2 regions of the Ruminococcus sp. MSJ-25 genome follow, and region 2 is predicted to be linked to the other one. Evidence: predicted binding sites of a transcription regulator. Region 2 holds the regulator's gene; the other holds the start of a gene.
The links. The regulator LexA, encoded in region 2, represses DNA repair genes until DNA is damaged. The targets are predictions, from matches to a motif close to CNAACANNTGTTNG.
Positions count from the first base shown of each region.

Region 1: a site for LexA is predicted at 1,907-1,920, ahead of uvrB (excinuclease ABC subunit UvrB). Genes of this name have one in related genera too.

Region 1 covers NZ_JAHLPI010000014.1:66,056-70,276, reverse strand. Annotated here, with positions in the region: gene uvrB (excinuclease ABC subunit UvrB) at 1-1,891, opposite strand, end outside; gene KQH97_RS04445 (hypothetical protein) at 2,779-3,195, shown strand; gene KQH97_RS04440 (RluA family pseudouridine synthase) at 3,204-4,172, shown strand.
Region 2 covers NZ_JAHLPI010000017.1:259,277-263,497, reverse strand. Annotated here, with positions in the region: gene KQH97_RS08280 (YhcG family protein) at 1-428, shown strand, start outside; gene KQH97_RS08275 (zinc ribbon domain-containing protein) at 603-1,370, shown strand; gene lexA (transcriptional repressor LexA) at 1,559-2,158, shown strand; gene KQH97_RS08265 (ImmA/IrrE family metallo-endopeptidase) at 2,289-3,011, shown strand; gene KQH97_RS08260 (sigma-70 family RNA polymerase sigma factor) at 3,578-4,165, shown strand.

The DNA of each region.
Region 1 (4,221 bases), on a different contig from region 2:
CTTTCATTTCCTTTGTGAGCTTTTCTATGAGCTTTGCAGTTTCCTGCTTTGAAAGCTTTGTTTTCTGCCTTGCCTCGTATTCCACCTCTTCCTTGGTGGATATTTCTATTACATCTCTTATATCCTTGACGATAGTTTTCGGAACTATGCCGTGTTCTTCGTTGAACTTCATCTGTATTGCACGGCGTCGCTCCGTTTCGGTGATAGCCTTTTCCATTGAACGTGTCACCGTGTCGGCATACATTATTACCTTGCCCTCGGCATTTCGAGCGGCTCTGCCTATGGTCTGTATAAGCGCGCTTTCAGAACGCAGAAAGCCCTCTTTATCGGCATCAAGTATAGCCACAAGAGTTACCTCAGGCAGATCAAGACCCTCTCTCAGCAGGTTGATACCCACAAGCACGTCAAACTCGCCCAAACGCAGGTCACGGATTATCTCCATACGCTCGATAGTGTCGATATCGTGGTGCATATATCTCACCTTGACGTCAAAGCTCTTTAGATAGTTTGTGAGATCCTCAGCCATTTTCTTTGTAAGAGTAGTAACAAGCACACGCTGATTTTTAGCTGTGCGCATATTTATCTCGCTGAGCAGATCCTCTATCTGACCCTCAGTCGGCTTTACGATTATCTCAGGGTCAAGAAGTCCTGTTGGTCTTATTACCTGCTCCACTATCTGCTGCGATTTTTCCTGCTCGATAGGTCCAGGGGTAGCGGACACGAAAACTGCCTGATTGATATGAGAATAGAACTCATCAAAGGTCAGCGGTCTGTTATCCATTGCTGACGGCAGGCGAAAGCCATAGTCAACCAGTGTCTGCTTTCTTGCCCTGTCGCCTGCATACATACCTCTTACCTGCGGCAGAGAAACGTGTGATTCGTCCACGAAAAGCACAAAATCCTTAGGCAGAAAGTCAAGGAGAGTGAATGGCGTAGAGCCTGCGGGACGTCTTGCAAGCACTCGGGAATAATTCTCGATACCACTGCAAAAGCCTATCTCCTCCAACATTTCGATGTCATAGTTAGTGCGCTGTGCGATACGCTGAGCCTCGATAAGCATATCGTTATCTTTGAAATACTTGATACGCTCGTCAAGCTCCTGCTTTATCTCCTCGATAGCATCGTGCATTTTATCACGGCTGACGATATAATGAGAAGCAGGGAAAATTGCAGCGTGAGCAAGGGAGCAAAGCACCTCGCCTGTGACAACATTTATCTCTGTGATACGGTCTATCTCATCGCCGAAGAACTCGACTCTTATGGCAGTGTCTGTGGAATTTGCAGGGAATATCTCCACCACATCTCCCCTGACACGAAACTTGTTTCTCACAAAATTTATATCGTTTCGCTCATACTGGATACCCACAAGGTCGGCGATAAGCCTGTCACGGGATTTCTCCATACCACGACGTATAGACACCACCATGGACTTATACTCCTCAGGGTCGCCAAGGGAGTAGATACAAGAAACGCTGGCAACGATGATAACGTCACGTCGTTCAGCGATAGCGGAGGTAGCGGAATGTCTAAGCTTATCTATCTCGTCATTAACGGAGCTGTCCTTTTCGATATAAACGTCCTTGCTAGGCACATAGGCTTCAGGCTGATAATAGTCATAGTAGGACACAAAATATTCCACGGCATTGTTTGGAAAAAACTCCTTGAACTCAGAGCAAAGCTGAGCGGCAAGTATCTTATTATGGGCAAGCACCAGCGTCGGACGGTTTATCCTAGCAATAACGTTTGCCATAGTAAAGGTCTTGCCTGAACCTGTAACGCCCATAAGGGTCTGTTCTCTCATGCCGCTTTCGATACCCTTTACTAAAGCGTCCACTGCTTCGGGCTGGTCGCCCGATAGCTTATAATCTGAAACAAGCTGAAACTTATCCATAAATGCCTCCTCAATCGAACAGTTGTTTTAATCATTATATTACAATTATTTTTAATTGTAAAGGCTTTTTTATCAATATTTTTTGAATTTGCGTATATGTACAATTTTTCGGACTGGTATTGTTACTCAACCTGCGGTATCAGCTCGATGTATGTGTAGGGGCGAACACCGTTCGCCCGTCGAAGAAACAAACCCACGGCAACAACATTTTGATATAGAAACAAAATTATCCCACCGCACCCCTACAATTCTGAATTTACAGCAAATCCTGAGCACGGGCGAACGGTGTTCGCTCGTCGAAGTAATAAGCCCACGGCAACAACAAGGTTCGGCAGCAAAAAAATTCTCCCCGACAATTCTGAATTTACAGCAAGTCCTGAGCACGGGCGAACGGTGTTCGCTCGTCGAAGTAATAAGCCCACGGCAACAACAAGGTTCGGCAGCAAAAAAATTCTCCCCGACAATTCTGAATTAACAGCAAGTCCTGAGCACGGGCGAACGGTGTTCGCTCGTCGAAGTAATAAGCCCACGGCAACAACAAGGTTCGGCAGCAAAAAATTCTCCCCGACAATTCTGAATTTACAGCAAATCCTGAGCACTGGCGAACGGTGTTCGCTCGTCGAAGTAATAAGCCCACGGCAACAACAAGGTTCGGCAGCAAAAAATTCTCCCCGACAATCCTGAATTTACAGCAAATCCTGAGCACGGGCGAACGGTGTTCGCCCCTACAGATTATTCGGGAGAGTTTGTCATGCCGCAAAATCGCTGCGCTCAGGGCTCTTCCCATTCCTCATTCCTCATTCCTCACTTAATACCGCTCCCCTCTTGCATTCTCCCACACTTTAGGTTATAATATCACTATAGTAATAATTTCAGGAGGACGTAACATGAATAGATCATATGACGAATATAACTACACCCTCTCAAAGCGTGAACTGGAAGAGCTTAAATTCTTATTCATCTCTGATGATGTGGACTACAACGACACTGACAGCAACGGGCTTACTTTCCTGCTCACTGCTATCGAAAGTGCTGACTTTGTTGAGCAGGACGGTGTTCTCAAGCCTGACAAGCGAAGTGTTGATTTCATCAAATGGCTCATCGCTCAAGGCTCAGATGTGAACTTCCCTGCTGACAAAAAGCCTTTACAATATGCTATCAAATGTGAAGAGGAAATATCCCGCCGTAAAGGCAAAGCCTGCGATATGTCAGAAATTCTTCTGCTTCTCCGTGAAAGCGGTGCTGACAGCACGGGTCTTGACGAGCTTATTGACGGAGGATTCTCCGCTCGTGTGAAGCTCTGAGGTATGGCATGAGAGAATTTACCATAAATCAGAATGACGCAGGTCAGCGTGTTGACAAGTTTCTCACAAAGGCTGTGCCGAAGCTGCCTAAAAATCTGCTGTACAAATATCTGCGCCTGAAGCGTATCAAGGTCAACGGCAAACGCTGTGAGATATCCACACGGCTTGCTTGCGGTGACGTTATGCAGCTTTACATCAATGACGAATTTTTTGATACCGACAGCGGCAAGCCTGCATTTCTTTCCGCACCCTCTGCACTGAATATTATTTACGAGGACGAGAATATTATCCTTTGCGACAAAAAGTGCGGACTTGTGGTACATGAGGACGAAAGCGGCTCGGCGGACACGCTTATAAACAGGATACAGCACTATCTTTATGAAAAGGGCGAATATCGTCCTGAGGAGGAGCTGTCTTTCGCTCCTGCCCTTTGCAACAGGATCGACCGCAACACAGGGGGCATCGTCATATGTGCGAAAAATGCTGAAAGTTTGCGTGTGCTTAATCAAAAAGTTAAGGACAGAGAGCTTGAAAAACTCTATCTTTGTGTGACAGTTGGCATACCAAAGGAAAAGTCTGCTCGGCTCACGGCTTATCATCAAAAGGACGAGACGACAAAGACCGTCAGGGTATCCGACAAAAAGTTTCAGGGCAGCCGCACCATGATAACCTCTTATCGTGTGCTTGCGGAAAACAAGGCTGATGAACTTGCTCTTCTTGAAGTTGACCTTATCACAGGCAGAACGCATCAGATAAGGGCGCACCTTGCTCACATTGGCTATCCACTTCTCGGCGACGGCAAATACGGAATAAATAAAGTCAACCGTGCATACAATGTGAAAACGCAGGCACTTTATTCGTACAAGCTCACCTTTAAATTCACCACTGACGCAGGTATACTTGAATATCTGAACGGCAAGAGCTTTCAGGTTAAAGACGTATGGTTTTGCGAACAATTCTTCGGATATAAGCTCTGATATTTCGTTAAATCGCACTATTTCGACACTGTGGATTTGTCATATACGA
Region 2 (4,221 bases):
AGAAGTTTTTGATGGAACTTGGAAAAGGTTATGCTTTTGTGGCAAGACAACAGCATATTCGTACTGAAAAACAGGACTACTTCATCGACCTCGTTTTTTATAACTATATACTGAAATGTTTTGTTCTCATTGATTTGAAAACAGAAAAGATAACACATCAGGATGTAGGACAGATGGATATGTATATTCGTATGTATGATGAGTTAAAACGAAGCGAGGGAGACAATCCGACAATAGGTATTGTTCTTTGCTCTGATACCGATGATGATATTGCCCGTTATTCTGTTATGCACGGAAATGAACAGCTATTTGCTTCAAAGTACAAATTGTATCTGCCTACAGAAGAAGAACTGAAAGCAGAGATTGAAACGCAAAAAGCGATGTTTTATCTGCAACAAAAAGAAAGCGAGGGACAGGAATTAGAGTAAAATGAGTCCGCTTTGCGAAAAGTAAAAGGTTAGCGAAAGAGGCTATATGCTCGGTTATCAAAATCTTGATGTAGCCGTGAACGAAAAAGCCGAGTAATAAGGACAGCAACTGCGAGTTGCTTGTTTGAGATAATGCGTGAGACTATAATAAAAGTGTAAGGGAGGTACTGCATAATGGATACAAAACAGGTTATACTTGAACTTCGCACCCAAAAGGGAATGTCGCAGGACGAGCTTGCAGAAAAAGTTTTTGTAAGTCGTCAGGCAGTTTCACGTTGGGAAAACGGAGATACGGTTCCGAATACGGAAACATTGAAATTGCTGTCCAAAGTATTTGATGTTTCCATAAATACACTTTTAGGCTCACCGAGAAAGCTTATCTGCCAATGCTGCGGAATGCCACTTGAAGATGATGATATTATCGGACACAATCACGACGGTTCTTTCAACGAGGACTATTGTAAGTGGTGTTATGCCGACGGAACATATACTTACAATGATATGGACGATTTGATTGAGGTCTGCGTTAAGAATATGGTAAGCGAGAATTTCACGGAGGAACAAGCCCGTTCTTATATGAAAGAACTGCTTCCTACTTTGGATTACTGGAAGAAATATGATGAGCTTAGTGATAATGGTCAGTTTGAAGAATTTAAGCAAAAGCTAATCAGCGAGATTAACGAATTGAATGTTGACGGAATGCCAAAGGCGGAAAAACTGAATGCCCTTGTGGGAAAGTATGTGAATCTTGAGTACCGGCTTCCGAACGGGCAAGTAGCTAAGTTTTTGAATGACGCAAAGACATATCTGGGCAATCAACTTGAATGTGAATACGGCGGCGACAGATGTTTCGGTGTTGTTGCAGATATGGATTTTATTCTTATTTGCACCTATGAAAAAGACGGCAACAATCCGGAACTTGTATTGTATAAGAAAAGATAAGAATAGAGAAAAATAGCAAGCCATTGGAGTTAATGATTTCAGTGCAAGCAACGAAATTTTGAGGTGTTAGCAATTTGCGACACCTCTTTCTTTTTGCAAAAAAATCTATTGATATTTTTTGTGGATTGAGTATAATTAAAGTATCGAAAGCAGTCTGCTTCCGATAGAGAAAAAAGAGAGGTGCAGGTATGAGAAGTAAGAGACCCGAATTGATGAAACAGATAAAAGATTATATTGAAGAATACTACCTGCAAAAAAGAGAGTCTCCATCTACAACAAAGATTGCAGAAGCAGTAGGTATTGCAAGAGGTACTGCATATAAATATTTGGTTGAGATGGCTGAGAAGAATATGATAGAGTACGACGGGCAGGAGATTCGCACCAATGTGACCCGTAAGTACAGTGGCGAACAGACACAGACACCGATTGTAGGTTCTATTCCTTGTGGCAGTCCTCAGTATGAGGAAGAAAATATTGAAGAATATGTATCACTTCCTACTGCTATTTTCGGCAAAGGAGATTTCTTCATATTAAGAGCAAGCGGTCAGTCTATGATTGAAGCAGGGATTGATGACGGCGACCTTGTGGTTGTCAAAAAGCAGGTAGAAGCCAAAGAGGGCGATATAGTAGTTGCCCTTGTGGATAATCAGAATACATTGAAACGTTACTTCCGAGATGATGAGAATAAGAAAATCATTCTCCACCCGGAAAATAAAAAGATGAAAGACATCATTGTAGATGAGTGCTGCATTCAGGGTGTGGCTCGTCACATCATCAAAGAACTATAACAGAGGACAGACGAATGAGAACACTTGAAGGAATTCGCTATCTAATCAATTTGGATAGTGCGGAAATACAACAGAACTTTGCCGGAGGAGTTGCACCGCCGGACAAGGTGGAGTCGGAGGTGGACACAACTTGAGTATTTATATGTCAAGAGCCGAGTTGGAAGAAATCAGCGAAGGCTTGATAACAGCTTATGCTAATAAGTTTAGCAATCGAGTGATTCAATCCATCGACATAGAACATTTCATTACAGAATTTCTTATGTTACGAATTGAATACGCTTCTTTCGCAGAAGATGATGCAGGTAGGATTGGTTTTCTGGCAGATGGAGCAACACCACTGCTGGTACATCAGGACGGAAAAATTATTCCCTTTGTTTTCCCGAAAGATACCATCGTACTTGATAAATTTCTTCTTGCTGAAAAGGAGCAGGGACGTCGCAGGTTTACAATGGCACACGAAGCGTCACATCATATCTTGAGTAAGATGTATGCAATGCCGAGTGAAGGACGCTTTCATACAGAGTATGACAGTGAGCGTAGTTATTCCAAAGAGGAACTGGCTCAGATGTTTGCGTCTGTTGAGTGGCAGGCAGATACAATGGGAGCTTCGCTTCTTATGCCGAGAAGAATTATTGAAAATGCCTTGGCGAAATATAATCAGTCAAATCCGATAAAAGTTTATGGCGATAATACCATTACTTCAAAGGAAAAAGCAGTTATTCGTAGAATGGCAGCTTATATCGGAGTATCTTATACAGCCTTGGTTATCAGATTGAGAGATATGGGACTATTTGAGTATCACAATATCCTTGAATACATTTCCAATGAATTAAATCTGGGAGGTGTTTCGTAATGAGGTTACAGACTCAGGTAGCACCTGAAATACAAAAGAGATTGCTTCTGTCAAGAGTAGAAGCAGAAAGCCTGAAAGAGCGTGATATTCTCTGCCCGATTTGTGGGTTCAGGATACAGAGAGTTTTTTCAGACGCAACCGGACATTTGAGTGTGAAGTGTCAGAAATGCAAGAATGTCCACATCTTAAATCTCGCTTACTTCCGCAGAATCCGTAGGAATGGATATGGCAGGAATTGCAGGCGATGAAGATTACAAGTAAATATCGAAACGATTTCTAATCGAGTAAGCGGAGATAAGCAATTTATTTGCTAAACTACCAAGCACCGTACGAAGCCGGATAAGTGAAGAATAGAAGTATTCTTTGCTGTCCAGATTCGACGGTGCTTTTTTTGTTGCTGTTTTATTCGATTATGCTTCGTGCAGTATTAGGTCTTTTCCCTTACTTGGGAAAGGACTTTTATGTTTTATACCGTATGGCAGTGCCAGATAGCTAAATACCCGTAATCTCCGAATTTTTGATTTCAAACCAAATTCAAAAATTCAGATTTTAAGGAGATTACGGAAATGACAAAGAACAACAAATTAAATAATCAGGAAGAACTTTTTATAAGAGACTGTAAACTTATGAACCTCAAATATGAATATGACGGATATACCGGCACAGAAAAATGGGCAGTTGTTACCGAACTTACCGAAGAAGAACTGTGGGATAAATATCCTGATGTTATCGGCAGATACATTCCTTTTGTTTTGCTTTCTGTCGCACAGGGAAAAGTGATTATTGATGATAACAGAGAAACCCATAGGTGTGAAATGCGAGATGCAAGACATTTAGATGCATTTTGTTATGAAGATGATTTATTTGAGCAATTCCATAATGAAGCATTCTTGGATTTTGTTGACCCATTTGAACTCAGAGAAGCAGAAGAAATTGCAGAGAAGAAAGAATTACAGCGTCTGCGTGAAATTGAGAAAGTTAGAATAGTGCTTTCAATGATGAAACCAGCTCAGGAACGAAGATTGTATAAGTTTGTCATTGAGGGTAAAAGTTGTCGTGAAATAGCAGCAGAAGAAGGAACTTATCACAGTTCTGTCAGCAAGTCTATTGAAGCGGCAAAGAAAAATTTTAAGAAAATTTATAAGAACCTCTGATTTTGGGTGTCCAAAATGAACCCTTTTGTGCAATGAGTGAAGGGGTTATTTCATTC